Regions from separate parts of the Mesorhizobium sp. CCNWLY176 genome, predicted to be linked through region 2. Evidence: riboswitches for the same ligand, from Rfam matches in the RefSeq annotation. Region 2 holds a riboswitch; each other region holds the start of a gene.
What was found. Region 2 has a riboswitch for cobalamin ahead of WBQ96_RS16810 (TonB-dependent receptor domain-containing protein). Riboswitches for the same ligand answer to the same signal wherever they lie in the genome.

Region 1: linked by a shared signal. The riboswitch ahead of WBQ96_RS07430 (CbtB domain-containing protein) and the one ahead of WBQ96_RS16810 (TonB-dependent receptor domain-containing protein) in region 2 are both predicted to bind cobalamin.
Region 3: linked by a shared signal. The riboswitch ahead of bluB (5,6-dimethylbenzimidazole synthase) and the one ahead of WBQ96_RS16810 (TonB-dependent receptor domain-containing protein) in region 2 are both predicted to bind cobalamin.
Region 4: linked by a shared signal. The riboswitch ahead of WBQ96_RS07255 (DUF1636 family protein) and the one ahead of WBQ96_RS16810 (TonB-dependent receptor domain-containing protein) in region 2 are both predicted to bind cobalamin.

Annotation. Positions count from the first base shown of each region.
Region 1 covers NZ_JBBBDZ010000003.1:377,017-384,601, reverse strand. Annotated here, with positions in the region: gene WBQ96_RS07470 (RidA family protein) at 1-16, shown strand, start outside; gene WBQ96_RS07465 (creatininase family protein) at 216-1,019, shown strand; gene WBQ96_RS07460 (tyrosine phosphatase family protein) at 1,020-1,523, opposite strand; gene cobD (threonine-phosphate decarboxylase CobD) at 1,520-2,578, opposite strand; gene cbiB (adenosylcobinamide-phosphate synthase CbiB) at 2,577-3,545, shown strand; gene cobO (cob(I)yrinic acid a,c-diamide adenosyltransferase) at 3,783-4,400, opposite strand; gene cobU (bifunctional adenosylcobinamide kinase/adenosylcobinamide-phosphate guanylyltransferase) at 4,402-4,917, opposite strand; gene WBQ96_RS07435 (CbtA family protein) at 4,910-5,671, opposite strand; gene WBQ96_RS07430 (CbtB domain-containing protein) at 5,687-5,866, opposite strand; cobalamin riboswitch at 5,904-6,097, opposite strand; gene WBQ96_RS07425 (aromatic ring-hydroxylating oxygenase subunit alpha) at 6,240-7,439, shown strand; gene WBQ96_RS07420 (MFS transporter) at 7,408-7,585, opposite strand, start outside.
Region 2 covers NZ_JBBBDZ010000009.1:175,733-183,317, forward strand. Annotated here, with positions in the region: gene WBQ96_RS16795 (aromatic ring-hydroxylating oxygenase subunit alpha) at 1-1,141, shown strand, start outside; gene WBQ96_RS16800 (hybrid-cluster NAD(P)-dependent oxidoreductase) at 1,167-2,270, shown strand; gene WBQ96_RS16805 (hypothetical protein) at 2,274-2,522, shown strand; cobalamin riboswitch at 2,588-2,795, shown strand; gene WBQ96_RS16810 (TonB-dependent receptor domain-containing protein) at 2,991-4,856, shown strand; gene WBQ96_RS16815 (ABC transporter substrate-binding protein) at 4,911-5,738, shown strand; gene WBQ96_RS16820 (FecCD family ABC transporter permease) at 5,735-6,736, shown strand; gene WBQ96_RS16825 (ABC transporter ATP-binding protein) at 6,733-7,506, shown strand.
Region 3 covers NZ_JBBBDZ010000002.1:503,459-511,043, reverse strand. Annotated here, with positions in the region: gene ribB (3,4-dihydroxy-2-butanone-4-phosphate synthase) at 1-826, shown strand, start outside; gene WBQ96_RS05335 (MFS transporter) at 894-2,108, opposite strand; gene WBQ96_RS05330 (TetR/AcrR family transcriptional regulator) at 2,225-2,824, shown strand; gene bluB (5,6-dimethylbenzimidazole synthase) at 2,821-3,543, opposite strand; cobalamin riboswitch at 3,590-3,773, opposite strand; gene WBQ96_RS05320 (histone deacetylase family protein) at 3,896-4,822, shown strand; gene WBQ96_RS05315 (exodeoxyribonuclease VII small subunit) at 4,826-5,077, shown strand; gene WBQ96_RS05310 (DUF2277 domain-containing protein) at 5,149-5,421, shown strand; gene WBQ96_RS05305 (pirin family protein) at 5,556-6,476, shown strand; gene dxs (1-deoxy-D-xylulose-5-phosphate synthase) at 6,583-7,585, shown strand, end outside.
Region 4 covers NZ_JBBBDZ010000003.1:342,420-350,004, reverse strand. Annotated here, with positions in the region: gene WBQ96_RS07285 (NADH-quinone oxidoreductase subunit E) at 1-1,023, opposite strand, end outside; gene WBQ96_RS07280 (NADH-quinone oxidoreductase subunit D) at 1,024-2,214, opposite strand; gene WBQ96_RS07275 (NADH-quinone oxidoreductase subunit C) at 2,215-2,817, opposite strand; gene WBQ96_RS07270 (NuoB/complex I 20 kDa subunit family protein) at 2,824-3,405, opposite strand; gene WBQ96_RS07265 (NADH-quinone oxidoreductase subunit A) at 3,396-3,761, opposite strand; gene WBQ96_RS07260 (winged helix-turn-helix domain-containing protein) at 4,108-5,307, shown strand; cobalamin riboswitch at 5,337-5,542, shown strand; gene WBQ96_RS07255 (DUF1636 family protein) at 5,573-6,007, shown strand; gene cobW (cobalamin biosynthesis protein CobW) at 6,004-7,041, shown strand; gene cobN (cobaltochelatase subunit CobN) at 7,058-7,585, shown strand, end outside.

The DNA of each region.
Region 1 (7,585 bases), on a different contig from region 2:
AGTTGCGGCTGGATAAGTCGACAGCGCTTCGCACTGTCGTTAAATGATCCAGAGATTGGCGCTGCCCCTCATCCGCCTGCCGGCACCTTCTCCCCGTATAGTGACGGGGAGAAGGAGGAAGCTCCAGCGCCGGCGACCCCCTCTCCCCGTCCTTACGGGGAGAGGGTAAGGGTGAGGGGCAGCGCAAACCATTATCAAGTTCTTCGGAGTGCCCAGTGGCCCAAGCAAAAAGACGCGTCTGGTGGGGCGACTACAAGACCACCGAATATGCCTCGATCGATCCCGAGGCGACGATCGCCGTCCTCCCGGTCGCGGCAATCGAGCAGCATGGGCCTCACCTGCCGGTGTCCACCGACACCACCATCATGAACGGCATGCTGGACGCTGTCATCGCGCGCCTGCCGGACGATCTCGACATCCGCATCCTGCCGGTGCAGGCGGTCGGAAAATCCAATGAGCACCTCTACGCACCGGGCACGCTGACCTTGCCGGCGACAACGCTGATCGAAGCATGGACCGAACTCGGCGTTTCCATCGCGCGGGCCGGCGTGCGCAAGCTGGTGGTGGTCAATTCACATGGCGGCAATGAAGAAATCATGGGCATCGTCACGCGCGAGCTGCGCGTGCGCTTCGACATGCTGGCGGTGAAGACGAGCTGGCAGCGTTTCGGGCGGCCCGAGGGCATGTACCCTGAACTCGAAGACCGTCACGGTATCCATGGCGGCGATGTCGAGACTTCGCTGATGCTGCATTTCCGGCCCGATCTGGTCGATATGGCCAAGGCCGAGAATTTCGTCTCCAATGTCGCGAATGCCGAGCAGCAATTCGACCTTCTGCGCCAGACCGGCACGCATGCCTTCGCCTGGGTTGCCACCGATCTCAACAAGCATGGAGTCGTCGGCAATGCTGCCATTGCGACCGCTGAAAAAGGAAAGCTGACGGCCGAACATCAGGCCGATGGCTTCATTCGCCTGTTGCAGGACGTCAGGAAAGCAAAACTGGCCGACTGGCTGCCCTGATCAGAGGTTCAGCCCGAACGGCGTCCCCTCAAAAGCGTCAGCACCGCGCCCGATCGCCCGGATCGCATCGACCATGCGTCCACTTCGCCCGAGAATGTCATCAGCCACCGCGACAAGGCGCGGATTGGGCGTTGCCGAGGGCGAAGCCTGCCGCAGCGCGTTCGCCAGTTCGACCTCGTCGCGACGCGGCGAGAGCGCTGAAGCCACGATATAAGCCGACGCTGTCGAACGGCTGATGCCGGCAAAGCAGTGGATGAGCAGCGGCTGCGCGCGATCCCAAGTGCCGGCAAAATCGAGCAGGCTGCGCACATGCTCCTCGCCCGGCAAGGTCATGCCTTCCTGTGCCTCGGCGATATCGTTCATGAGCAGCAGCAGATGGTTTGCCGGCGCGATCACGGCGGGACGGGTCAGCGCCGTGCCGGTGTTGAGCAGCGAAACCATTCGGCTCGCGCCGATGCGCGTCGCCGTTTCATCGATCTTCGACAGCGGACAGACGTAGATCATGAACCCACCTCGGTAAGGTTTTCAGCGCGCTTCGCCCACGCGGCAAGCGCCTGTTCCAGCCGCAGCCACTCGGCTTCGCTTTCGGGCAGGCCGATGCGGAGCGCGGTCGCATCCCAACTGAAATTGCGCAGCAGGATACCCTTTTCGCCGAGCGCGGTGAACAGGCTAGCGGCGTGGGGCGTTTTCACGAAGCGGAACAGGCTGGTGCCGCCGGTTACGATCACTCCATGCCTTGCCAGCAGCGCGTCGAGCCGCGCCGCTTCGTCGTTGAGCCTGTCGCGCATCGCAGTCTGCCACGAGGTGTCGGCCAGCGCCTTGATGCCATATTCCAGCGCCGGACCGGCAACGGCCCATGGCCCGAGTTCTGCGTCCAGCCGCTCCGCCAAAGATTTCTCGGCAATGGCAAAGCCCAATCGAACACCAGCAAGGCCAAAAAACTTGCCGAAGGAACGCAGCACGACGAGACCGCCCTGCCCGACATCGCCGTCGACGCGCTCGGACTGCGGCCCGACATCCATGAAGGCCTCATCGACCACCAGAAGTCCCCCCTTGGCGTGGAGCGCGGCGGCCAGATGAAGAAGCTTTTCGCGCGCAATCACGCGCCCGTCGGGATTGTTCGGATTGACGATGATGGCGAGGTCCCCATCGTAAAGCACCCCGAAATCCTTCACCTCCGACACCGTATGACCCGCTATCGCCGCCGCCCGCGCGTGCTCGGCATAGGTCGGTCCCAGTATCAGCGCCCTGCCCGGTTTCACCAGCGAGGCGACACGCGGCAGCAGTATCTGCGTGCCCGGCGCGGACACCACATTGGCGGCAGATGGCGCGCCATAGGCGCTTGCCGCAATCGATGCCAGTTCGCGCGAACGGCCCGGCTCCGGCAGCCGCGACAAGGCTGTGGCAGGGAGATCGAAAAGCGGATAGGAGTGCGGATTGATCCCGGTCGACAGGTCGATCCAGGGCAGCGGCGCATGCGGAAACAGCGCTGCCGCCCGGCCGAGGCTGCCGCCGTGATCGGCCACCGCCGTCACCGCACTCCTGTTTTCCAGCGCCATGTTCGTCCTGCTCGCCTTCCTGTCGCTTCTCGTCGAACTGGGTCTCGGTTACCCGGATCGGCTGGTGCGCGCAATCGGCCATCCGGTGATCTGGATCGGCCAGCTCATTTCTTTCCTCGACAGGAACCTCAACCGCGCGACCCAATCCGACGCTTCGCGCCGCATTTGGGGCGTGGTGGCGCTGATCGTGCTGATTGCCATCCCGGCAGGCATCGCATTTTTCCTCGAAACGCTGTTTTCGCTTTCGGCTCTAGGCATCGTGGCGTCGGCGCTTCTCGGCAGCACATTGCTGGCGCAGCGCAGCCTTGCCAGTCATGTGAAAGCGGTCGCCGATGCGCTCGATCGCGGCGGCTTGCAGGCCGGCAGGCGCGCTGTATCGCAGATCGTCGGCCGCGATCCCGAACGGCTCGACGAGGCAGGTATCAGCCGCGCCGCGATCGAAAGCCTTGCCGAGAATTTCTCCGACGGCATCGTCGCACCGGCCTTCTGGCTGGGCATTGGCGGGCTGGCGGGTGGCGTCGCCTACAAGGCCGCCAACACCGCCGACTCGATGATCGGCCACCGCACGCCTCGTCACGAAGCCTTCGGCTGGGCAGCTGCCCGCTTTGACGATTTGATCAACCTGCCAGCTTCACGTTTGACCGCTTTGCTGCTGGTGATTGCCGCGACGATCGTGCCCGGGGCAAGCGCAGCCAATGCCTGGCGCAGCGTCTGGCGCGATGCCTCCAAACACCGCTCGCCCAATGCCGGTTGGCCGGAGGCTGCAATGGCCGGCGCGCTCGGTCTGTCGCTGGCCGGCCCGCGCGTCTATGGCGGCGTCATGGTCGAGGATGCGACGATGGGCGACGGGCGGCGCGAGGCGAACGCCGCGGATATCAGGCGGGCGCTGCGGCTTTATTGGACGGCGGATGGGTTGATGGTGGTGGGGTTTGGAGTGTTGGCAGGTTTGGGTTACGTGCTTGGATAAAGAGGCACCCCTACCGGCACGCTTGTATTCCTTCGCGCCCCCCTCTGGCCTGCCGGCCATCTCCCCCACAGGTGGGGAGATCAGCTGTCATCACGACTTTCGCCAATCAGAAACGCCGCAAGGTGAGCGGGGCAACGAAGCTGCTGATCTCCCCACCTGTGGGGGAGATGGCCGGCAGGCCAGAGGGGGGCGCCGTAGAGTGCTACCTATGCGAAGAAGGGAAACGGAACAGCGCCCCTAAAACTCAATCCCCTGCTGCGCCTTCACCCCGGCCGAAAAATGGTGCTTCACCGAGCCCATTTCGGTCACAAGATCAGCAGCCTCAATCAGCGCCGGCTTGGCATTGCGGCCGGTGACGACGACATGCAGGCCCTCCCGCCGGTTCTTCAAAGTCGCAACCACGCTGTCGAGGTCGAGATAGTCATAGCGCAGCGCGATGTTGAGTTCATCCAGCACGACGAGGCTGATCGACGGATCGGAAATCAGCTCCACCGCCTTGGCCCATGCGGCTTCGGCAGCAGTGATGTCGCGCTTGATGTCTTGCGTTTCCCAAGTGAACCCTTCGCCCATCGTGTGCCAGACCATGCGGTCGCCGAAGGTGGCGAAGGCGTCCTTCTCGCCGGTGTGCCAGGCGCCCTTGACGAACTGCACCACGCCGACGCGCTTGCCGTAGCCGAGCATGCGCAAAGCAAGCCCGAAGGCGGCCGTCGTCTTGCCTTTGCCGGGGCCGGTGTTGACGATGAGCAGCCCCTTCTCGGTGACCGTCTTTTCGGCCACCTCGGCGTCCTGCACCGCCTTGCGCTTGGCCATCTTGGCCTTATGGCGCCCGGCTTCCTTTTCGTCGATTTCTTTCATCTCATTTCACCTGCATCGGCAGACCCGCGACCATGAACAACACGCGGTCGGCGCGGGCAGCGATCCTCTGATTGAGCCGGCCGGCGGCATCGCGGAATTTCCGCGCCAGGGCGTTGTCCGGTACGATGCCAAGCCCGACCTCGTTGGCGACGACGAACCACGGACCGCGCGGCTTGGCCAGAACCGCCTCCAGCCGTTCGCTTTCGCGTTCCAGATCATGATCGACCAGCAAATGATTGGAAAGCCAGAGCGTCAGGCAATCGACCAGCAAGGGCTGCCCATCCGGAACCCCGGTTATGGCGTCGGCAAGATCGAGCGGCACATCAATCGTCTGCCAGCCCTCGGCGCGGCGGTCGCGATGCAGCGCGATGCGTTCCACCATCTCGTCATCAAAGGCCTGCGCCGTGGCGATATAGGTCCAGGGCGCAGGGAATGCGGTGGCCAACCGCTCGGCATGCGCGCTCTTGCCGGAGCGCGCACCGCCGAGCAGGAAGGTTAGCGAAGTGGCGTCAGGCAAAGCTGTCGCGCAGGCTTGTCGCCGTTCCGGTGAAACGTCCGCGAATGACGCCTACGGCAGCACCCAGAACGACCCAGAAGATCAGGTTCGTCACGGTTACGGCGACGACGAACTGATGATGCAGATCCGGCGGGATCGGCGATTCGTGGCTTGCCGGCTGCGGCGCGCCCAGAAGGTGCGGCGCGACCATCAGCGCAACGCCGATCAGCGAAAACACCAGCGACGAGCGGAAGGCGATCAGGCCAAGGCCGGCAGCTGTGGCAACCACCGTGCCGATCCACCAGACCTGACGGGCGGCAAGATCGGCCGCAGGCATGGCAGGCAGTTCCGGCGGCAGGCCGAGGCCCGGTGCCAGCGTGAATACGGCAAAGCCGGCAAAGCCCCAGAAAATGCCCTGGCGCCAGTTGGCGATGCCGCCGGCGAGTTCCGAAACGGCGACCAGAACCAGCGCGAAGCCGATACCGGTGACGATATTGGCGAGTGCCGTGAAGGCAAAGCGCTCAAAACCGTCCGCCGGCGCCCAACCTTCTTCCTCATGCTCATGCGCGGGTGCTGCGGCCTCAGCCGCCGGAGCGGCAGTTTGTGCACTATTGGTTGCCGGCGCGGCATGCTCGTGGCCACCCTCGGCATTCTCGAAGGTTTCCGCCTTGAGGATCAGCGGAACGGTCGCATAGGTCTGCATGGCCGTCATGACGATGCCGGACAATAGCCCTGCGATCGCCGCGATGAACACGACGTTACGAAACAATGTCATGGGAGCGGTCCTTCGTTAGTGGCAGGGAAACGCCATCGAGTGGCGATAGTCGTGGCCGGCATTATGGACGACTTCCATATGCGAGAAGCCGACGAAGCCGATAACGAAGAGGCCGAGCAGACCGGCCATTGCCAACTGCATCGAGCGCGTGACTGAGCCTGCCGTTGCGCCGAGCGACGAAGAAACCGTGTTCATTTCCAAATTCCTTTCACCCTCCACCCGAGGGCACCTAGAGTTTCCGACGTCGTCGGCAGGTCTCCTGGCTTGCGGGTCGACGCCCTTCCCCGCCTTCCCGAGAAAACTCTCAGTGGCATCTGGGGAGAGCTCGCCGCGTACAGTTGCGGGGGCAGCCGCGGCTTTGGGCAGATTTTGCCCGCACCGCATTCCCTATTGATTCCTCACGGAACCGACGACAGCGGCGACTATAAGGACAAACCCGCCGCCCGGCAAACCAATTTCCCGCCCTTTGCACGCCGGAAAAGTCGCAAACGCGCTAGCGACGATAACCGCCGCAATTGACAATTATTTCGCACAGGTATCCGCTGCTCCGGTCTGGAGGGATCGCGCCATGACGGCGGGCACGGCGGAAGGCAACGCCTATAACGGCCTTCGAATGGCGGAGGTGACGCTTCCGTCCCGCGCCTATTGGAGCGACGCCGAATACCAGCGCGATCTCGACGCGATCTGGTATCGAAACTGGATCATGGCCTGCCGTGTGGCCGATCTAGACCAACCGCTAGCCTATCGCGTCTTCAAACTCGGCACGCAGGAAATCCTGATCATTCGCGACGAGACCGGCGTGCTGCGCGCTTTCCACAACACATGTCGCCATCGCGGCTCGCAGCTTTGCCGCGAAGGCGAAGGCAGACTGAAGACCCGGCTGCTCACCTGCCCCTATCATGCGTGGTCCTATTCGCTGCGCGGCGACCTCGTGCGCGTGCCGTCGAAATCGTTGCCCGAAGGCTTCAACAAGGCCGACTACCCGCTCTATCCGGTGGCGCTGTCGGTCTGGCGTGGTTTCGTCTTCGTCAACCTGGCTGAAGATGCACAGGGCTCGGCTGCAGATGTTTTCGATGCCGGCTCCGCCGACCTGACCAACTGGCCGCTGGAAGACCTCGTCACCGGGCACGCCTTTCGCAAGGTTATGAACTGCAACTGGAAAATTTTTTGGGAAAACTTCAACGAGTGCCTGCATTGCCCGGGCGTCCATAAATCCCTGTCGCATCTCGTGCCGATCTATGGCCGCGGCCTGATGGCGCGTCACGACGACCCGGATTGGGCGCTTCATGCCGACAATGATGCGCCCGAATATTCGGGCGGCCTGCGCGCCGGTGCCGAGACGTGGTCTGAGGACGGGCGCGTTCATGGCCCGGCTTTTCCAGACCTGACAGAGGCCGAGCGCGCTGCCGGCCAGACCTATGCCGCGCATCTGCCGTCGATGTTCGTCGTCGGCCATGTCGATTATGTCCGCACCGTGCAGCTGGTGCCGTTGGGGCCGGAACAGACGGAGCTTGTCGCCGAATGGCTGTTTCTGCCGGAGGCGCTGAGTTCAGGCGGGACCGACCTCGAAAACATCGTCAAGTTCGGCATCCAGGTTCTGGAAGAGGACGCGGCCATCTGCGAGATCAACCAGAAGGGCCTGCATTCGCTGCGCCACGAGACCGGCGTGCTGATGCCGGAGGAATATGAGCTTCAGCGCTTCCACCAATGGGTGCGCGGCCAGCACGCGCAGGCGCTCACATCGACTTCGGCAGATAGCGCCAGGTGATCAAGCCGCAGACTGTCGTGAAGACGCCGAGCGTGACGAACACCGCGCCGAGCCCGAAGAAGGCAAGCACCACCGAATAGACCAGCGGCGGCAAAAGCTCCGACAGGTCGAGATAGGTGCGATAGACGGCAGTCATCTGCGGCCGC
Region 2 (7,585 bases):
CCTGATCTGGTACCGCGACTGGCTGTTCCTCGGCCATGATTGCGAACTGCCGAAGCCCGGCAGCTACATCACCGCGCAGATCGGCGATTATCCCGTGCTGGTCGTGCGCGACCAGAAGGGCGACATCCGCGCCTTCCACAATTCCTGCCGCCATCGCGGCTCGCGCGTCTGCACCGCGGAAAAGGGCACGACAGCCAAGCTCGTCTGCCCCTATCACCAGTGGACCTACGAGCTCGACGGCCGCCTGCTGTTTGCGCGCCAGATGGCCGAAGGCTTCGACAAGAACCAGTTCGGGCTGAAGCCTGTCGCCTGCGAAAGCGTTGGCGGCTATATCTTCATCTGCCTCGCCAAGGAGCCGGCGGACTTTGCGCCGATGCGGGCGCTGGTCGAGCCCTATCTCCTGCCGCACCGCCTGCGCGACGCAAAGGTCGCTTTTGAGAGCACCATCGTCGAGAAGGGCAACTGGAAGCTGGTCTGGGAAAACAACCGCGAGTGCTATCACTGCGCGGCGAACCATCCCGAACTGTGCAAGACCTTCCCGGAAGCCCCGACCGTCACCGGCGTCAACGGCGCCGAGAGCGACCCCGAAATGCTTGCCCATTGGGCGAAGTGCGAGGCTGTCGGCCTGCCGAGCAAATTCCGTATCGATGCCGGTGGCCAGTACCGCGCCACGCGTGCGCCGCTGCTGCGCGATGCCGTCAGCTACACGATGTCTGGCAAGCGGGCGGTGAAGAAGAACCTGTCCGATATAGTCACTGCCGACAAGATCGGCGCGCTGCTGCTCTATCACTACCCGACCACATGGAACCACGTGCTCGGCGACCACGCCGTTACCTTCCGCGTGCTACCCATCTCGGCGACAGAGACGGCCGTCACCACCAAATGGCTGGTCCACAAGGATGCGGTCGAAGGCGTCGACTACGACCTCGCCGAACTCACCCATGTCTGGACCGAAACCAACGACCAGGACCGCCGGATCGTCGAGGAGAACGCCTTCGGCATCAAATCGCCGGCCTATGAGCCCGGTCCCTATTCGGAAGAGCATGAGGGCGGCGTGATGCAGTTCGTCGAATGGTACTGCAACTTCATCGAACCGCGCCTGACGGACGGCGAAAAGCCGGCGCTGAGAAGCGTGGCTTAAGGCGGGAAGCAGACGGATGAACGCGATGACGGAACTTTCCCTTTATCGGCATCTGGACGAGATGGTGCCGTGGAACGACCGGCTGCAGGTGCTGGAATGCATCGGCGTGATCGACGAGGCATCGGAGGTGAAGACCTTCATTTTCCGCTCCGACAACCAAACCTGGTTCCGCTACCAGCCGGGCCAGTTCGTGACGCTGGAGTTGCCGCTGGAAGACGGTCCGCTGATGCGCACCTATACGCTGTCCTCCAGCCCGTCGCGGCCCTTCTCAATCGCGGTGACGGTCAAGGCACAGGCCGGCAGCGTCGGCACGCGCTGGATGTTCGACAATCTGGTGCCGGGCACGCACATCAAGGCTTACGGCCCCGCTGGCGATTTCTCGCATCACAATCATCCGTCGGCGAAATACCTGTTCGTCTCGGCTGGTTCCGGTGTCACGCCGATGATGTCGATGCTGCGCTGGCTGAACGACTGCGCACCATGGACCGACGTCGCCTTCGTCAACTGCGCGCGCCGGCCCGAAGAGATCATCTTCCGCAAGGAACTGGAACTGCTCGGCAGCCGCATGCCCGGCCTGTCGCTCGGCTTCCTCATAGAGGAGCGCTCGAACCGAGAAGTCTGGAGCGGCCACATGGGCCGCATCGACGCGGTGCGCCTGCCGCTTCTGGCGCCCGATTTCCGCGACCGCGAAGTCTTCTGCTGCGGCCCAGACCCGTTCATGCGCGCGGTGCGCCAGATGCTCGAGGCCGCCGGCTTCGACATGGCGCATTATCATCAGGAAAGCTTTGGCGCGCCTCCGGTCGAAGTCGTTCCGGCGCCCTTTTCCGACGCATCTTCGACCACCGGCGACGCCGCGCCTGTCGAGCAGATCACGCCGATCCGCTTTGCGCTCTCGGATGTCGATGCCGATTGCGTCTCCGGCCAGACCGTACTCCAGACCGCCCGCGCCTCGGGCGTGCGTATTTCAGCTGCTTGCGAATTCGGCCTGTGCGGCACCTGCAAGATCAAGAAGGTCTCGGGCGAGGTCGAGATGAGCCACAATGGCGGCATCCTCGACCACGAGATCGAGGACGGCTTTATCCTCGCCTGCTGCTCGAAGCCGCTCGGTGCGCTGACGGTCGAGGCCTGACCCATGGGCTCGCATTGGCAATCGGACGCGATCGAGCGTCCCGCCGGCTCGGCTGTGTCTGTCGAAGACCCAGCCCTGTCGTGCCCGGAAGATATCTTCCTGTCCTGGCTGCTATGGCTGCCGCAAGGCAGCGACATACGCACTGCCGCCGCCCGCGAAGTGGCGCGGCTCGACCGCCGTGCACCACTGCGCGATGACCTGCGGCGTCTGCGACGCATGTTCATGCTCGTCGCAAACGGCTCGGCCGTTTAGGCATTTCCACATCGGCTTTTTCCACGCATGGCCAAACCCGGTTGACGCTCGCCGGACGCACAGCTACCAGTGGAATCGGAAATGGTTCCGCTTCACGGCGGATGAAAAGGGAACACGGTGAGATCGTCAGATCGAAGCCGCGACTGCCCCCGCAACTGTAGCCGGCGAGCTTTCTTTCAACCAGGCCACTAAAAGCGCTCCAGCGCGATTGGGAAGGCGAAAGACAAGCATTGACCCGGAAGTCAGGAGACCTGCCTTTTCCGGTCACCCATGCTTGAACACGGGGCGTGTTCAGGCGCGGTCGCCCGTGGCGGTGACATTTGAAAAAGTGTTGCCGCATGCCGGGGTTGGCCGAGGGTTCGATGTTGTTGTCCAAAGATCTGCCTGTCGATCATTTTCCTGTCTGCGGTTTGTCATCAAACCTTCGGGCGCGTTTGGTCGCCCGCCAAAAGCCTATCGGGGGCAGACATGCAGAAATCGACTTTTTTGGCTGGCGCATTGGCGCTGGCTTTCTCGAATAATGCCGGCGCGCAGGAACTGGACGACGGCGACGCGGAGGTAATCAAGCTCGACACGGTCGTCGTCACCACGCCGTTGCGGCGCGAGACCACGCTGGCGCGCTCGACCTCGTCGGTCACGGTGATCGAGCGAAAGGAAATCGAGCAGTCGGCAGCACCCGACCTGCCGTCGCTGCTGAAGTCCTATACCGGCGTCTCAATCATCTCCTATGGTGGGCAGGGCGCGGGGGCCAATGTCTATCTGCGCGGCATGTCGGCCACGCAGACGCTTGTGCTGATCAACGGCGTGCGGGCAAGCTCGGCCACCAGCGGCACGACCTCCATCTTCAACATCCCGCTGGCCTCCATCGAGCGCATCGAGGTCGCCAAGGGCGCGCATTCGGCCCAATACGGCGCCGACGCCATGGGGGGTGTCGTCAACATCATAACGAAGCAGGGCGGGGCCTGCGCCGATGGCCGCAATGCATGTGCCACGCTCACCACCGGCGTCACCCATCCCTGGGGCGGCTATGTCTCCGGCACGGTTCAAGGACGCAGCGAAAGCGGCGTGAACTACGCGCTCAGCGGCAGCCTGCTCGGCACGCGCGGCTATGATTTCACCACGCCGCTGGCCTGGGGCCATGAGCCCGACGATGACGGCTTCCTGCAAGGCTCAGCCAATCTCTCGCTGTCGAAGGACTTCGATTGGGGACGGCTCCATGCCGACGGCCTTTTCGCGCGTGGCCGCAGCCAATACGACGCGACATTTCCATCCAGCAATGAGGTCGACACGACGACCTTTGCCGGCAAAGTGGGAGCGCATGTCCTGCATTCCGATAGCTGGTCCTCGACCGTCGAAGTCAGCTCCGGCCTCGACTACTCGACCAATTTCCGCGACGGCGTGTCCGGCGACGGCCAGTTCGACACGCAACGCTACGGCATCTTCGCCTCGACCGAAAAACGCTTCGAAACCGGCAAGGCCAGCCACATCCTGACCGGCGGCGTCGAAGCCTATCGCGAGCAGGTCGATTCGACCGTCGACTTCGCCGTCGATTCGCGCGATCTGGCGGCGTTGTTCAGCCAGTATTCGCTCGAATATGAGGCGCTTCGCATCGATACGGGCATCCGCTACGACCACAGCAGCCAGTTCGGCAGCGCCACCACCTACAATGTCGGCGCGAGCTACAAGGTGCTGCCCGATCTCGTGCTGCGCTCGTCCTACGCCACCGGCTTCCGCGCCCCGACCTTCAACGACCTCTACTATCCCGGCTATTCCAACCCGGATTTGAAGCCGGAAAAGTCGCGCTCCTATGAAGTCGGGCTGAACTGGCAGGCAACCGCCGGCACCGGTCTCGACCTCGCTTTCTACCAGACGTGGCTGACCGACGCGATCGCCTCCAATCCGCCGACCTACCTCCCCTTCAACGTCGCCCGCGCTCGCATAACCGGCTTCGAGGCGACGCTGGCGCATCGCTTCAGCGACGAGTGGAGCGGCAAGGCCACGGTCGACATCCGCGAACCGCTCAATCAGGACAATGGCAAGTACATTCCCTATCGCGACCGCTTCAAGGCGACCGCCGAACTCACCTACAGCCCGACCGAACAGCTCGATCTCACGGCGAAGGTCCTCTACGGCGCGGCGCGTTATGCCAACGCCGCCAACACCGTCGAACTGCCGGACTATGTGACCGTCGATTTCACGGCGCTCTATGCCCTTGATGCGCGGTCGCAGTTCAAATTCTCGGTCGAGAACATGTTCGACGAGGAATACGCCACCGTCACCGACTATCGCGCACCGGGGCGCACCTTCAATCTGAGCTTTACGCGAACGTTCTGAACGGGGAGGTTCTGCATCGGGCCTCTCTTGGAGGTCCGATGCCTGGAGAAAAGCATGAAACGCATCACGGCTATCCTGATGGTCTCGATTCTCAACGCCTCGGCGGCTCTCGCCGCCGAGGCTCCCCGCCGCGTCGTCTCCATGAATGTCTGCACCGACCAGCTTGCCATGCTGATTGCCGGCGAGGGCCAGCTTTATTCGGTGTCCTATCTCGCCGGCGACAGGAATACGTCGGTGCTTGCCGATCAGGCCGGAGGCTATGTGGTCAACCATGGCCTTGCCGAGGAAGTCTTTCTCATGCAGCCGGACCTGATCATCGCTGGCACCTTCACGACCCGGACCACGGTCGAGCTTCTGCGGCGGCTCGGTTTTCGAGTGGAGGAGTTCGCGCCGGCGGATTCTCTCGCCGATATCCGCGAACACATTTCGCGCATGGGCGCGCTTCTGGGACGGCAGGAAAAGGCGTCTGCGCTTCTAACCCAGATCGACAACGACCTGGCGACACTCCGCGCGCAGCCGCCCTCCGGCAGGACGGTCGCGACATACTACGCCAACAGCTACACCTCCGGCTCCGGCACGCTGGTCGATGCGCTGATCGGCATCTCCGGCCTCGAAAACATCGCAGCCCGGCTCGGCCTCACCGGCACATCGAAACTGCCGCTGGAACTGCTGGTGCTCGCCAATCCCGATCTCGTCGTATCCAGCGCGAGCGATTATCCGGGTCCCGCACTGGCCGAGGAGGGTTATGTCCACCCGGCCTTCAAGGCTGTGACCGCCGGCAGCAAGGCCGTCAACATTCCGACGAAATATACCATCTGCGGCGCGCCCTTCACGCTTGAGGCGGCGCACATGCTTCGAGAAGCGGCGGGAGCGGCCAGATGAGCGAGACCGCACGCTACCGCCTGCTGCTCATCATTCTTGGCGCAGCAACACTCATCCTGTTCCTGCTGTCGCTCACCGTCGGCCCGGCGGCATTGGGCTTTGCCGACAGCATCGCTGCACTGTTCTCATCGAAGGCTGGCGCCATCGCCCTGATCATGCAGGAAATCCGCCTGCCGCGCGCCATTCTCGGTCTGATGATTGGCGCGACGCTCGGCCTGTCGGGCGCGGCACTGCAGGGCTATCTCCGCAACCCGCTGGCCGAGCCGGGGTTGATCGGCGTCAGCGCCACTGCCTCGCTCGGTGCGGTCATTGCCATCTACACCGGCTTCTCCGCGGTCTTCCCGCTCGGCCTGCCGCTGGCTGCCCTTGCCGGTGCCGTGCTGGCGGTGGTCATCGTGCAGGCCATGGCCGGCATGAAGGGCGGCGCGCTCACCATCATCCTCGCCGGCGTCGCCGTTTCGAGCTTCGCCGGCGCAATGACATCGCTGGCGCTCAATCTGTCGCCGAACCCGTTTGCAGCACTCGAAATCATGTTCTGGATGCTGGGTTCGCTCACCGACCGCTCCATGACCCATGTCTGGCTCGCCGCGCCCTTCATGGTCATCGGTTGGCTCATGCTTGCCTCGCTCGGGCGCGTGCTCGACACGCTGACGCTCGGCAACGATGCGGCTGCCAGCATGGGCGTCGATATGCGCCGCGTGCAGTTTTTGGCGGTGTTCGGCACCGCCGCGTCTGTGGGGGCCGCAACCGCTGTTGCCGGCGCTATCGGCTTCGTCGGCCTCGTCGTGCCGCATATATTGCGCCCGCTGGTCGGCTCGCGCCCGTCGCGGCTGCTGCCGGCCAGCGCGCTCGGCGGTGCCTGCGTGCTGCTCGCCGCCGACATTCTGGTCCGCATCATCGCACCGGGAAAGGACCTCAAGCTCGGCGTCCTGACGGCCATCGTCGGCGCGCCGTTCTTCCTCTGGCTCGTCTACCGCACGCGGAGGAACCTGCTGTGACCTTGCTTGCCATCGATCAGCTTCACGCCTCGCTCAGTGGCAAGCCTGTGCTGCACGGGCTTTCGCTTGCCGTGCAGGAAGGCGAATTCGTCGGGCTGATCGGCCCGAACGGTTCCGGCAAATCGACGCTCCTCAGAGCTGCCCTCGGCCTAATCCCCTCGACCGGAAAGATCGGCATTGCCGGCAAGGATGCCGCCGCTATGCCGGCGAAGGAGAGGGCGCGTCACCTCGCCTATCTGCCGCAGGAGCGCGAGATTGGCTGGCCGGTCTCGGTCGAGATGCTGGTTTCGCTCGGCCGCGCGCCGCATCGGTCTGCCTTTGCCGGATTTGACGCTGCGGACACAGCAAAGATCGAAGAAGCCATGCGCCGCATGGAGGTCGACGCCTTCCGCCACCGCCCCGCGACCGACCTTTCCGGCGGCGAGAAAGCGCGGGTGCTGATTGCCCGCGCGCTCGCGCAGGATGCCCCTCTGCTGCTTGCCGACGAGCCGACCGCCGGCCTCGATCCATCGCACCAGATCACGCTGATGCGCCTGTTTGCGCAGCTCGCCTCGGAGGGCCGGGGCGTCGTCGCTTCGCTGCACGATCTCGGCCTTGCGGCACGCTGGTGCACGCGGCTCGTCCTCATCGACAAGGGCCGGATCGTCGCCGACGGCCCGCCGCGCGAGGTGCTGACGGCCGCGCGCCTGCGCTCGGTCTATGGCGTGGAGGCTTATCTCGGCGAGACGCAGGGCGGCATGCTGGTCATGCCGCTGGACGTCGCCGGCTAGAGCATGATCCCGAAAAGTTGCAGACTTTTCGGACAAGATCATGCTTCAAAAACAGAAACTTAGAGCGGGATGGCGATTC
Region 3 (7,585 bases), on a different contig from region 2:
CGATTTCAAACACGGCACGACGACGGGTATTTCCGCCGACGACCGCACGCTGACGGTGCGCAACCTCGCCAACGGCAATGTCGGCGCGAATGATTTCGTGCGTCCGGGCCACATCTTCCCGCTGATCGCGCGCGAGGGTGGCGTGCTCATGCGCTCGGGCCACACTGAGGCGGCCGTCGATCTGTGCAAGCTTGCCGGCCTGCCGCCGGTCGGCGTTATTTCCGAGCTGGTCAATGATGACGGCACGGTGATGCGCGGCCCGCAGGTGCAGGCGTTCGCCGAAAAGAACGGGCTGAAGCAGGTGTCGGTCGCCGACCTGATCGCCTATCGCCAGCGCCAGGAAACGCTGATCCAGCGCGTCGATACCTTCGATGTCGAGACACCCGGCGGCAAGGCCAAGGCTTTCACCTACACGCTGCCCTGGGACACGATGCACCATCTGGCGATCGTCTTTGGCGATATCCGTGACGGCGTCGAGGTGCCGGTGCGGCTTCACGCCGAGGATGTGGTGACGGATGTGTTCGGCACCGGATGCCGTCTCGACCAGATCATGAAGGCACTGGGCGAGCGCAAGCGCGGCGTCATCGTCTATCTGCGCGAGGGTTCCGTCGGCGTCGCCGACCAGGGCCGCAACCGGCCTTCAGCCGATCGCGAGGATCACGCCGAGGCGCTGCGGCGCGAGGATGAATGGCGCCAGATCGGCCTTGGCGCGCAGATTCTGAAGGATCTCGGCATCTCCTCGATCAACCTGATCGCCTCGCGCGAGCGCCACTACATCGGCCTCGAAGGTTTTGGCATCAAGATCGCCAAGACGGAAATCCTGTAAAACGGAAAACCTGCAAGACAAAGGGCTCCGGTCGACCGACCGGAGCCCTTTGTTTTTCCAAGCCAGCTTATTCCGCCGGCTGCGGCAAGGCCGAAACCGTGCGTCGTTCGCCGCCGAGCGACCTCTGACCCAACAGCACGGTCAGCAGCGCAATCGTCCCGGCCGCTACCGACACCCAGAAGCCGTTATGTGCGCCGTAATTATCCACCACCCATCCGGTTGCGAATGAGCCGAGCGCCATGCCGATGCCGATGCCGGTCATCACCCAGGTGACCCCTTCGGTCAGCATTGCTGCCGGCACGCGGCGCTCGATCAGGCCGAAGGCGGTGATGAAGGTGGGCGAGATCGCCACGCCGCTGACGAAGATCGCCAGCGCCAGCATCGGCACCGTATTCACGACCAGCAACGGCAGCGTCGTCAGCGCAATTATGGCGACCGCGATGGCCAACTGGCGCTGCAAAGGCATGGTCAGGTTCAGTGCGCCGATGATCAGGCCGACCACGAAGGAACCGACGGCATAGACGCCGATGACGAGGCTTGCAGCGCTCGGCTGGCCGAGTTCCTTGGTGATCGCCACCGCGCTGACTTCTGCGGTCGCGAAGGTCGCGCCGATGAAGATCAGGGCAAAGGTGATGATCTGGACTGGCCGCTGCCGGATCGCCGAGCCGCCTCCGCCATGTTCCAGCGGCCTGATCCTGGGTTCCGTCGCGCGTTGCAGGATGAACGCCGCCGATCCGAATGCGAGGAACAGCGTGCTCGCCAGCATTCCCGCTTCGGGGAACAGGGCCACGCTTAGGCCCACAGACAGCGATGCGCCGGCGATATAAACGAGTTCGTCCGCAGCCGATTCGAAGGCGAAGGCGGTGTTGAGTTCAGGACGGTCGTGGAAAATCTCGGACCAGCGCGCCCGCACCATTGCCGGCATGCTGGGCATTGCCGCGGCCATCAGCGCCGACACGAACAGCGTCCAGATCGGCCAGTTCTGGTTGGTTGCGACCAGCAGTGCCGCAAAGGCGATCACCGAGACGATCGTTGTCGGCGTAAGCACTTTCGCTTGCCCGTGCCGGTCGACCAGCCGCGAGATTTGAGGGGCAAGGACGGCGTTGGTCAGCGCATAGGTTGCCGAGACGGCACCGGCCAGCCAGTATTCGCCATGGGTCTGCGACAGCATGGCGACGATGCCGATCGGTGCCATGGCGATCGGCAGCCGTGCGACGAAACCGGCGGCGGCGAAGCCTTTGGCTCCCGGAGCTCTGAAGATTTCGCTATAGGGGTTGGGCATCGAATGCTCCTGGATTTCCAGAGGGGCACCACTTACATACGTGGCGTATGAAATCTAGATAGTTGCATACGCCACGTATGTCAAATAATATACGTACCGTATGCGAAGGAGATTTGATGGCGCATAAACCACGCAAGGAGATGATAGCCGAAACGCGCACCAAGCTGGTGGACGCTGCGCGTCATGCTTTCGGCACGGTCGGCTATGCGGAAGCGTCGATGGACGATTTCACCGCCGCCGCCGGCCTGACGCGGGGCGCGCTTTATCATCACTTCGGCGACAAGAAGGGACTGCTCCAGGCTGTCATCGCCGAGATCGATGGCGAAATGGCGGTGCGGGTGCGCGAGATCGCCGAAAAGGCGCCGACGCGCTGGCAGTATTTCGTCGATGAATGCACCAGTTACATCGAATTGGCGCTGGAGCCGGAAATCCAGCGCATCATGTTCCGTGACGCCCCCGCCGTGCTGGGCGACCCGTCGCAATGGCCGAACGCCAGCGCCTGCGAAGCTTCGATGACGGAAAACCTGACTCATCTGCAGGACGAGGGTGTGGTTGTTCCCGATCTCGATCCGGCGACGGCAGCGCGGCTGATCAATGGCGCGAGCAGCCAGGCAGCGCAGAAGATCGCGAATTCCGACGATCCCGAAGCGACCTCACGGAAAGCCGTCGCGGCTTTCAAGACTTTGCTTAACGGGCTGTTGGTCAACAGGGCCTAACGGCGGGCCTCGTCGGCGACGGCCTTCAGCGCGTCTTCGCCTTCGCCCCCAAAGGTCTCGCTCATGATCAGGTCTGAAAGTGGCAGGCGGTCGCCCCATCCATTCCGTTCGAGGTCCGGTCGCGGCGCAAATTCCGAGACATGGCCGACGCAGAGATAAGCCACCGGAACGACGAGGTCGGGAATGTCCAACGCCCGTTTCAGCGCCTCTGCGTCAAGAATGCTGACCCAGCCGACGCCGATGCCCTCAGTGCGCGCCGCCAACCAGAAATTCTGTACCGCACAGACGGTGCTGTAGATATCCATCTCGGGATTATGCCAGCGGCCAAGCGGTGAATCTTTCGAGCGTGTACGGTCGCAGGTGATGCAGAGGTTCAACGCGCTTTCGCAGATTCCTTCCAGTTTCAGCTTGCGGTAGAGCGCCTGCCGCTCCTCGGCGATATTAGGCAATTCCTGCTCGCGTGCGGCAAGGAAAAGGTCGCGCACCGCCCGCCGGCGCTCCATGTCGCGGATGACGATGAAGTTCCACGGCTGCATGAAGCCGACGGAGGGCGCATGATGGGCGGCGAGCAGCAGCCGGGCCAGCACCGCGTCGTCTATCGGGTCGGGGCGAAAATGGCTGCGCACGTCGCGGCGCGTGAAGATGGCGCGGTAGACGGCATCGCGCCCGGCGTCTTCGAAGGCATTTTCACGGCAGGCGTGGTTGCGGACAGCATTCATCGCATTTCCCCTTGCGATCGAAAACGTCGCTCCGCCCGTCCACGCGGATGACTATTTCTGCCGGGCCGGTCTTCTGGCTTGGGCTCAATCCGCCTCCGGCGCCTTCCCATTCTCGCGAACAGTGGCCTTTGCCGATGCGGTTCCCCTTACAGCGTTGGGCACGCCACGGATTTTCACCGTGTTCCCGATTCTCCCGCCTCGCGGCGGGCACCTGACAGCACCGCAGACTTAACCCGGCGCGCTTGCAAAATCATCCCCCGATGCCGACCTATGATTTCGCAAAGAGGATTTTCCCCAGGCTTCGGGCGCCGACGCATGGCGGCGGCACGGTCTTTCCTGATAGGATGTTTGCATGACGACGCGCCTCTATTCACATCCGATCTATCTCGAGCATCTGACGCCGCCCGGCCACCCGGAGCGGCCTGATCGCTTGCGTGCCATCGCGCGCGTGCTGGAAGACGAGGCCTTTGCCGCACTCGACCGCATCGAGGCACCGGAGGGCGACGAGGCAACGATTCTCTACGCCCATCCCGAAAGTCATGTCCAAAAGGTGCGGGTTGCGATCCCGCAAGAGGGCATCCGCGCCATCGACGCCGACACGGTGGCCAGCCCGAAAAGCTGGGTTGCGGCGCTGACGGCGATCGGCGCTGCCAACGCTGCGGTGGACGACGTGTTTTCAGGCAAGGCCGACAATGTCTTCGTCGCCAGCCGCCCGCCGGGGCACCATGCCGAAAAGACCACGGCGATGGGCTTCTGCCTGTTCAACAATGCCGCCATTGCCGCGCGTTACGCGCAGAAGAAGCATGGCGCCGAGCGGGTCGCCATCGTCGATTGGGACGTTCACCACGGCAACGGCACGCAGGACATTTTCTGGGAAGATCCGTCCGTGCTCTACTGCTCGACGCATCAGATGCCGCTTTATCCCGGCACCGGGGCGAAGAGCGAGACCGGCGCCGGCAACATCGTCAACGCGCCGCTGGCCCCCCAGACCGGCAGCGACATTTTTCGCGAGGCGATGCGCTCGCGCGTGTTTTCGGCGATCGACGATTTCGCGCCGGACCTGATCATCATTTCGGCGGGCTTCGACGCGCATCACCGCGACCCGCTGGCCGAGATCAACCTGACCGAAGACGATTTCGACTGGGCGACCGGCGAACTCATGGACCGCGCCGGGCGCCATGCCAGCAACCGGCTCGTCAGCCTGCTGGAAGGCGGATACGACCTTGAGGGCCTGTCGTTCTCGGTCGCGGCGCATGTGAAGCGCCTGATGAAAGGATAAAGCATGGCCAACGAGCCGAGTGATGAGATCAAGGCGATGAGCTTCGAGCAGGCGCTGGAGGCGCTGGAAAAGATCGTCGACGACCTGGAACGCGGCGACGTGCCGCTCGACCAGTCGATCAAGATCTACGAGCGCGGCGAAGCGCTGAAAACCCATTGCGACCGCCTGCTGAAGGCTGCCGAGGACAAGGTCGAAAAAATCCGCCTGTCGCGCGACGGCAAGCCGGTGGGCACGGAGCCGCTGGACGGCGAATGACTTGACGTTGTGGCAGCTCGCGCCCAGTTATCTATCAGGCAAAGGGTCGATGGAAAATCCGGGAGCAGACAATGTGCCGCAATATCAAGACGTTGTTCAATTTCGAGCCACCGGCGACGCATGACGAGATCCGCGACGCAGCACTTCAGTTCGTCCGCAAGCTGAGCGGTTCGACGAAACCTTCCAAGAAGAATGAGGAAGCATTCAACCGCGCCGTCGACCAGATCGCGGAGGCGGCGCACGAACTGCTGCATTCGATGGAAACGCACCAGCATCCGCGCAACCGCGAGGAAGAAGCCGCCAAGGCGAAGGCCCGTTCAGCGCTGCGTTTTGCAAACGCATGACGCTTGCCGTGCGCCTGTATCGTTCAAGGCTCCACCATTGAACATACCGTCTCCGGTATGGGACTTTCGATTGTCGCGCTTGGGGCGTAGCCTCTCCGCATAAGGTTGAACGCAACCGCAGATCGGAGTGTCCCATGAGCTTTTTTCCCGCACGCGATCCCGAGCCGGGCGACGCATTCTCCTGCGATGCCATCGAACTGATGGTTATTCCCAACGCCAAGGATATTGGCGGTTTCGAGGTGCGCCGCGCGCTGCCGACGGCAAAGCGACGGCTGGTCGGGCCGTTCATCTTCTTCGACCGCATGGGGCCGGCCATCCTGCGCGCCGGCAAGGCGCTGGACGTGCGCCCGCATCCGCATATCGGGCTTTCGACCGTCACCTATCTGTTCGACGGCAAGATCAGGCACCGCGATTCGCTCGGCACCGAGATGGTGATTTCACCCGGTGACGTGAACCTGATGACGGCCGGCCGCGGCATCGTCCATTCGGAGCGGACGCCCGAGGAAATGCGTGGTTCGCCGATGTCGGTTTCGGGCCTGCAGACATGGATCGCGCTGCCCGACCACAAGGAGGAAATCGCGCCGGTCTTCGAGAACACCGCAAGCGCCACGCTGCCCGAATTCAGCGCCGAGGGCGTGACGGGCCGCGTGGTGATCGGCGAGCTTGAAGGCATGCGCGCGCCGGTGACGACCTATCACGACACGCTCTATGCCGATATCCGCCTCGCCCCCGGCGCCAGCTACAGCATTCCAGCCGACGCCGAGGAGCGCGCCATCTATGTGCTCGACGGCAGCGTGGTGATTTCCGGCGACCGTTTCCCCGAAAACCGCCTGCTGGTGCTGAAGCCGGGCGACGAGATCGTCGTTTCGGCCGAAAACGGCGCGCATTTCATGCTGTTTGGCGGCGCTTCGCTGGGTTCGCCGCGCCACATCTGGTGGAATTTCGTCTCGTCATCCAAGGAACGAATCGAACAGGCCAAGGAGGAATGGAAGACCGGCCGCTTCGACATTGTGCCAGGCGACGACAAGGAATTCATACCTTTGCCCGAAAGTTGATGTTTGTGACGCAAGGATACGCGTCATCACCGCACATTTACTTTCCGGGGCCGACGCTCTATCTCCAATCTCTAGACTAGATGGATTACAGGCAGGCTTCGACCTCGTGACTTCGCAACCCAAGACGCCGCTGCTGGACAAGGTCCGCATCCCCGCGGACCTCAAGCTGCTGCCCGAAAGCGACCTGCCGCAACTGGCGTCGGAACTGCGCGCCGAGTTGATCGACGCCGTTTCGCACACTGGCGGCCATCTCGGCGCTGGCCTCGGCGTGGTCGAATTGACCGTGGCGCTGCACTACGTTTTCGATACGCCGGATGATCGCATCATCTGGGATGTCGGTCATCAGGCCTATCCGCACAAGATTCTCACCGGCCGCCGCGACCGCATCCGCACGCTGCGCATGGAAGACGGGCTGTCCGGCTTCACCAAGCGCACTGAGAGCGAATACGACCCCTTCGGCGCGGCTCACTCCTCGACGTCCATCTCTGCCGGCCTCGGCATGGCGGTCGCGCGCGACCTCAGCGGCGGCACCAACAATGTCATCGCCGTCATCGGCGACGGCGCTATGTCTGCGGGCATGGCCTATGAGGCGATGAACAATGCCGGCGCGCTGAACGCGCGGCTGATCGTCATCCTCAATGACAACGATATGTCGATCGCGCCGCCTTCGGGTGCGATGAGCGCCTATCTGGCGCGGCTGGCTTCGGGCAAGACTTATGCCGGCATTCGCGATCTCGGCAAGAAGCTGACCTCCTATCTCGGCGCGCGCGCCGACCGCGCCATCACCCGAGCGGTGGAACATGCGCGCGGCTATGTCACCGGCGGCACGCTGTTCGAGGAGATGGGTTTTTACCACATCGGCCCCATCGACGGGCACAATCTCGAGCACCTCGTTCCGGTGCTGAAGAATGTCCGCGACAACGGCACCGGCCCGGTTCTGATCCACGTCGTGACGCAGAAGGGCAAGGGTTACGCGCCTGCCGAGGCTGCTGCCGACAAATATCACGGCGTCAACAAGTTCGACGTCATCACCGGTGCGCAGGCCAAGGCCCCGGCCAATGCGCCGAGCTACACCAAGGTTTTCGCCGAAAGCCTGATCCAGGAAGCGC
Region 4 (7,585 bases), on a different contig from region 2:
ATCATCAACCGCCGCAGGCTTTTCGATGCCGGCAGGCCGGTCCTTGTGATCGAGCGACGGCTTGGCCGCAGCAGCCTTCTTGGCGGCAGGCTTCGCAAGCTCGGGCGACTTGAAAGCGGAAGCCGGCTCGGCTTTCGCCGTAGCGCCCTTGCGCTGCTTGGAAACACCTTCGACCGAGGCCGCAGTCTTGTTTGCCGCGGCCTGATTGACAGCTGGCGCCGCAACGCTTGCCTGCTCCTCGGCCTTCGCGCTAGCCTTGACCGGCGACGGCGACTTCACCGAACCATCGGTCTCGGCAGCGGCGGTCTTCGGCTTGGCGGCCTGCGACGGGGGAACGGTTGCACCTGCGTCGGCGGGCGCTGTCTTGGCTTCCGCTTTGGCTTCCTTGTCGCGCGTGGATTTCAGAACGACCTTTTCGTCCTGAAGCGAGGTCAGGCCGGGCTGCGGACCGGAATAGATGCGGTCGATCTGCGGGCCGGGCGTCACCGAAGCGCCCTTGCCCTCCTCGAACAGGTCGATGATCTCGGCAAGCCGTTCCGGGGTCAGGTCCTCATAAGTGTCCTTGAACACCATGATCATCGGCGCATTGACGCAGGCGCCGAGGCACTCGACCTCTTCCCACGACAGCGTGCCGGAATCATTGAGATGAAACTGGTCGTGGTGGATTTTCGAGCGGCAGACATCCATCAGAGCTTCCGAACCACGCAGCATGCAGGGCGTGGTGCCGCAAACCTGGATATGGGCGCGCGTGCCGACCGGCTTGAGCTGGAACTGCGTGTAGAAGGTCGCGACCTCGAGCACGCGGATCAGCGGCATTTCGAGCGTCTCGGCGATGTGCTCGATCGCGGCGCGCGTGACCCAGCCTTCCTGCTCCTGCGCAAGCATCAGCAGCGGGATGACGGCCGACTGTTCGCGGCCCTTGGGGTATTTCTTGATCCAGCCCTTGGCCTGCGCGGCAAGAGCGCGATTGAACGCGAACGACGCGGGCTGGACTGAAGCTTCTGCGAGACGGCGAACGGACATTTAGCGATCGACCTCACCAAACACGATGTCGAGGGAGCCGAGAACGGCGGTGACGTCGGCCAGCATGTGGCCGCGGCAGAGGAAATCCATCGCCTGGAGATGCGCGAAACCGGGCGCGCGCAGCTTGCAGCGATAGGGCTTGTTGGTGCCGTCGGAGACGAGATAAACGCCGAACTCGCCCTTCGGCGCTTCGACGGCGGCATAAACCTCGCCGGCCGGCACGTGATAGCCTTCGGTGTAGAGCTTGAAGTGATGGATCAGCGCTTCCATCGACCGCTTCATGGCGTCGCGCTTGGGCGGAACCACCTTGCCGTCGAGGTTCGACACCGGCCCGGAGCCTTCCTTGCCGAGCAGGAGATCGACGCACTGGCGCATGATCCTGGCCGACTGGCGCATCTCTTCCATGCGCAGCAGGTAGCGGTCGTAGCAGTCGCCGTTCTTGCCGATCGGAATGTCGAATTCCAGCTCCGAGTAGCATTCATAAGGCTGCGACTTGCGCAGGTCCCAGGCAGCGCCCGAACCGCGCACCATGACGCCCGAAAAGCCCCAGGCCCAGGCGTCTTCCAGCGAAACCACGCCGATATCGACGTTGCGCTGCTTGAAGATGCGATTGCCGGTGAGCAGGCTGTCGAGATTCTTCACCGTCTGCAGGAACGGATCGATCCACTTGCCGATGTCCTCGACCAGCTTCTGCGGCAGGTCCTGATGGACGCCACCCGGACGGAAATAGGCTGCGTGCATGCGCGCGCCGCAGGCACGCTCATAAAACACCATCAGCTTTTCGCGTTCCTCGAACCCCCAGAGCGGCGGCGTCAGCGCACCGACGTCCAGAGCCTGCGTCGTGATGTTGAGCAGGTGGTTCATGATGCGGCCGATTTCGGAATAGAGCACGCGGATCAGCTGGCCGCGCTTGGGCACATCGATGCCGAGAAGCCGCTCGATCGCCAGCGAAAACGCATGCTCCTGGTTCATCGGCGCGACATAATCGAGCCGGTCGAAATAAGGGATCGCCTGCAGATAGGTCTTGTGCTCGATCAGCTTCTCGGTGCCGCGATGCAGCAGGCCGATATGCGGATCGACACGATCCACGACTTCGCCGTCGAGTTCCAGCACGAGGCGCAAAACGCCGTGCGCGGCCGGATGCTGCGGGCCGAAGTTGATGTTAAAATTGCGAACGGAGGTTTCAGCCATTTACTGCTTCGCCTTTTCATCGCCCGGCAGGACGTAGTCCGTCCCTTCCCATGGCGACAGGAAGTCAAAATTGCGGAATTCCTGCTTGAGCTCGACAGGCTCGTACACGACGCGCTTGGCTTCGTCGTCGTAGCGGACTTCCACGAACCCCGTCAGCGGAAAATCCTTGCGCAGCGGATGGCCTTCGAAGCCATAGTCGGTCAGCAGGCGGCGCAGATCCGGATGGCCGGAAAACAGGATGCCGTACATATCGTAGGCTTCGCGCTCGAACCAGTCGGCACCGGGATAGACGCCCGTCAGCGAAGGAACCGGCGTATCCTCGTCGGTCATCACCTTTAGGCGGATGCGCAGGTTCTGGCGCGGCGAGAGAAGGTGATAGACGACGTCGAAACGCTTCAGGCGCGCCGGATAATCAGCACCGCAGACGTCGATAATCGAGATGAACTGGCACTGCACGTCGTTGCGCAGAAAGCTCGCGACGCTGACGATATCGCCGGCTTCGAGGGAAAGCGTCAGTTCGCCATAGGCGATAACGGATTCACCGATCTTTCCGTCCAGCTTTTCGGCCAGATAGGCCGAGAGGTCCTTGAGGGCTTCACTCATCGGAAATCACCGTTCAATCGTGCCGGTGCGGCGAATCTTCTTCTGGAGGAGAAGAACGCCGTAGAGCAGCGCTTCCGCCGTCGGCGGGCAGCCGGGTATATAGATGTCCACCGGCACCACGCGGTCGCAGCCGCGCACGACGGAATAGGAATAGTGGTAATAGCCGCCGCCATTGGCACAGGAGCCCATGGAGATGACATAGCGCGGCTCCGGCATCTGGTCGTAGACCTTGCGCAGCGCGGGAGCCATCTTGTTGGTCAGCGTGCCAGCAACGATCATCACGTCCGACTGGCGCGGAGAAGCTCGCGGCGCGAAACCGAAGCGCTCGGCGTCATAGCGCGGCATGGAAAGATGAATCATCTCGACCGCGCAGCAGGCGAGCCCGAAGGTCATCCACATCAGCGAGCCCGTGCGCGCCCAGGTGATCAGCGCCTCCGACGAGGTGACGACAAAGCCCTTGTCGGAAAGCTCGTTGTTGATGTCCATCACAAACGGATCATCGGCGCCGATCGGCTTGCCGGTATTCGGATCGAGAATGCCTTTCGGCTTGGCAGCGACCATTGTGGGAGACATATCGTTCAATCCCATTCCAGCGCTCCTTTTTTCCATTCGTAGATGAAGCCGATGGTCAGAACCGCCAGGAAGACCATCATCGACCAGAAGCCGAGCATGCCGATCTCGCCGAACGAAACCGCCCAGGGGAAGAGGAAGGCCACTTCCAGATCGAAGATGATGAAGAGAATGGAAACCAGATAAAAGCGGATGTCGAACTTCATGCGCGCATCGTCGAACGAATTGAAGCCACACTCATAGGCCGACAGCTTTTCCGGGTCCGGATTGCGATAGGCCACAAGGAAGGGCGCTGCAATCAACGCCAGCCCGACCACGAGGGCCACGCCGATGAAAATGACGATGGGAAGATATGAACTTAAGAGCGCGCTCATGCTCCGACTTTCCGTTGGTGGCCGATCGGCCTGAATTATAGCATTGAGTCGAACCGCCATACCGCGACAGATTGCCTATGAAGGCCGCGGCAAGACACTATGCTGCAACGCGGCGAGGGTTAGCGCAGGCAATCGGGGGAAGCAAGTCAAACCTTGGCGAAAGCACGGCTGCGCCAATCGCTTTCCAGCGATTTGCGTTGCACAAGGCGCATTTGATTTCCTTACCTTTTTACTCCACTTTTTATCCTGACACAATTCCCGTCGCAGTCCTGCTAGGCTGAAGTCCACATTTCGATTCCGGCTGATGCGGAGAGACCTTGATGATGAACACCCGGGCCATCGAAGAATGAAGGGAACGATCCCGCTTTCCATGGCGCGGCGCATAGCGCTTGCCGCGCAGGGCTTTGCCGATCCGCGACCGACGGGCGCCATCGACCGGCGACATCTCAACAAGGTGCTTTCGCGCATTGGTTTATTGCAGATCGATTCCGTCAGTGCGGTGGTGCGGGCGCATTACATGCCGCTGTTTTCGCGGCTTGGCCCCTACCCCCGCGCGTTACTCGACAACGCTGCCACATCACGAAAACGTGCGCTCTTTGAATACTGGGCGCATGAAGCGTCGTTCCTGCCGGTCGAAACCTATCCCCTCATGCGCTGGCGCATGGAACGCGCCGGCCAGCACGAGGAAATGTACACCGGGCTGGCAAAATGGGCGCGGCAGAACGAAGGCCTGATCAACGAGATTTATCAGGAAGTCAGTAACCGCGGCCCGATCGCGGCTTCCGACATCGATGGCGCCAAGGGTTCCGGCGGCTGGTGGGGCTGGAGCGACGAGAAACACGCCTTCGAATGGCTGTTCTGGGCCGGCCGGATCACAACATCTTCGCGCCGTGGCTTCGAGCGTCTTTATGACCTGCCCGAGCGTGTTTTGCCCGCCTCCATATATAATGCCCCGGTTCCTTCGGCTCCCGACGCGCATCGCGACTTGCTGCGCATTTCGGCCCGCGCGCTTGGCATCGCCACCTACAGCGACCTGCGCGACTATTTCCGCCTCTCGCCCGCCGACATGAGGGGCCGCATCGAGGAACTGGTTGAATCGGGCGAGCTTCTGCCTGTTAAAGTTAAGGGCTGGACCCATCAGGCCTGGCTACACGCAGGCGCGCGCATTCCACGCAAGGTCGAGGCCCGCGCCCTCCTCGCCCCCTTCGACCCACTGGTCTGGGAACGCGCCCGCACGGAACGCCTGTTCAACTTCCGCTACCGCATCGAGATCTACACGCCGGCCGAAAAGCGGCAATATGGCTACTACGTCCTGCCTTTCCTGCTCGGCGACACGATTGTCGCACGCATCGACGTAAAGGCCGATCGCCCGGCAGGCGTCCTGCGCGTGCTGGCCGCCTATGCCGAACCGGGCGCACCGGACCACACGGCAGCCGCCCTCATCGAAGAACTGCGCCTGATGATGTCCTGGCTCGAACTCGATCGCATCGAGATTTCTCCGGCGGGAGACCTCGCACCGGCGTTGGCCGACATAATCGCGTCGTAACCACGCGTTGACAGCGCAAGGCACCACCGCCTAAATTCGCCCGCGACGGTCCCCTCTCCGCAAAGGGAGGGGCTAAGAGGGAATGCGGTGCCGGGCCAATGAGCCCAAGTCCGCAGCTGTCCCCGCAACTGTAAGCGGATAGCCGAAGGCCGACAGCCACTGGGATTTTTCCCGGGAAGGCGGCATGAAGCAACGACCCGCGAGCCAGGAGACCTGCCGTCAGACGAAAAATCCGACCGCCTGGCGGGTGTCCCGGGCAAGGAGCATGATTCTGGTGAAAGCCAACGGCAATCAAACTGAGCTGGCCGAGGACGCCCATGATTTGGGCGCGCCCGGCGTAACGATTCTCGTCTGTTCGTCCTGCCGCGACGAAAACGGCTCCGACGCGCGGCCCCGCGCCGGCGAGTATCTGGCACAAGGCGCGATTCGCGCCGCCGAAGCTGAAAACATCCCCGTCAAACAGGTCGAATGCCTCGGCAACTGCAAGCGCCGCCTGAGCGCTGCCCTTCTGCGCGACGGCTCCTGGAGCTACGTCTTCGGCGACCTGACGACCGAAAGCGGGCCCGACCTGATCACCGGCGCAAAGCTTTTCGCGACCTCGACCGACGGCATCCTGCCTTGGCGCGGCCGCCCCGACAGCCTCAAGCGCGGCCTCGTCGCGCGCATCCCTCCCCTCGATTTCCTGAAGGACAATTCATGACTGCCTCCGCCACCCGCGTCCCCTGCACCGTCGTCACCGGCTTTCTCGGCGCCGGCAAGACCACGCTGATCCGCCATATCCTGGAAAACGCCAACGGCCGCCGGCTGGCCCTTATCGTCAACGAATTTGGCGATATCGGCATCGACGGCGAGATCCTGAAAGGCTGCGGCGTCGATGCCTGCCCGGAGGAAAACATCGTCGAACTGGCCAATGGCTGCCTCTGTTGCACCGTCGCCGACGATTTCGTGCCGGCGCTTGACCAGATCCTGGCGCTGGAGCCGAAGGTCGATCATATCATCATCGAGACCTCCGGCCTCGCGCTGCCCAAGCCGCTGGTGCAGGCCTTCCAGTGGCCGAGCGTGAAGAGCCGCGTGACGGTGGACGGCGTCGTCGCCGTGGTGGATGGCCCGGCACTGGCCGCAGGCAAGGTCGCATCCGACCTCGACGCGCTGCAGGCGCAGCGCCAGGAAGACGATTCGCTCGATCATGACGATCCGGTCGAGGAAGTGTTCGAGGATCAGGTCGCCTGCGCGGATCTCATTATTCTCTCCAAGAGCGATCTGCTCGACGCAGCCGGCAGCGCCCGCGCCAACGCCATCATCAGCGAGCATCTGTCGCGCGCCGTGAAAATCGTCCCGACCGCGCAGGGCAAGGTCGATCCGTCGGTGCTGCTCGGCCTCGGTTTGGCCGTCGAGGACGACATCGAAAACCGCAAGACCCATCACGACGGCGAACTCGATCATGAGCACGACGATTTTGACTCCTTCATCATCGAGCTTCCCGCAATCTCCGATCCCGACGCGCTGGCCAAGCGCGTGGCGACGGCTGCCGAACAAGAAAACGTGCTGCGCGTGAAGGGTTTCGTCGATGTCGGCGGCAAGCCGATGCGGCTTCTGGTTCAGGCCGTCGGTCCGCGTGTCAACCACTATTACGACCGCGCCTGGACGGCGGCCGACGACCGTCGTTCGCGTCTTGTCGTCATCGGCCTGAAGGGGCTGAATCGCGACACGATCGAGCGCATACTGGTTAGCTGACCCACGGCGTGCCGCCATGCACATACTGACCACGACATCCGCCTCGCTCGACGATCTGGTCGAGCCGGTCGATCTGCGGCAGCAGCCGGCGGATATTGTGGCGCTGTCCTTCACCGACAGCGACCTGGCCGGGCTGGCGGCGGCGTGGAAACAGGAAGCCGAAACGCTGCCGTCGATGCGATTGGCCGCACTTCGCGACCTGCGCCACCCGATGTCGGTCGATCTGTGGATCGACCACACCGCCAGCCGCGCCAAGATCATCCTGGTGCGCATTCTTGGCGGCTACGACTGGTGGCGCTATGGCTGCGACCGGCTGGCCGCAATGTGCCGCGAGAAGAACATCCATCTGGCGCTCCTGCCCGGCGAGAGCCACGACGAAGACCTCCGGCTGATCGAATGCTCGACCCTGCCGCGCGAGCGGCTGGACGAACTGCTGGCTTATTTCCGCGAGGGTGGGCCCGAGAACATGCGCGGGCTGGTGCGGCGGCTGGCTGGGCTTGCGGGCGGGCAAGGCGCGGTATCCGCGCCGGTCACGGTGCCCAAG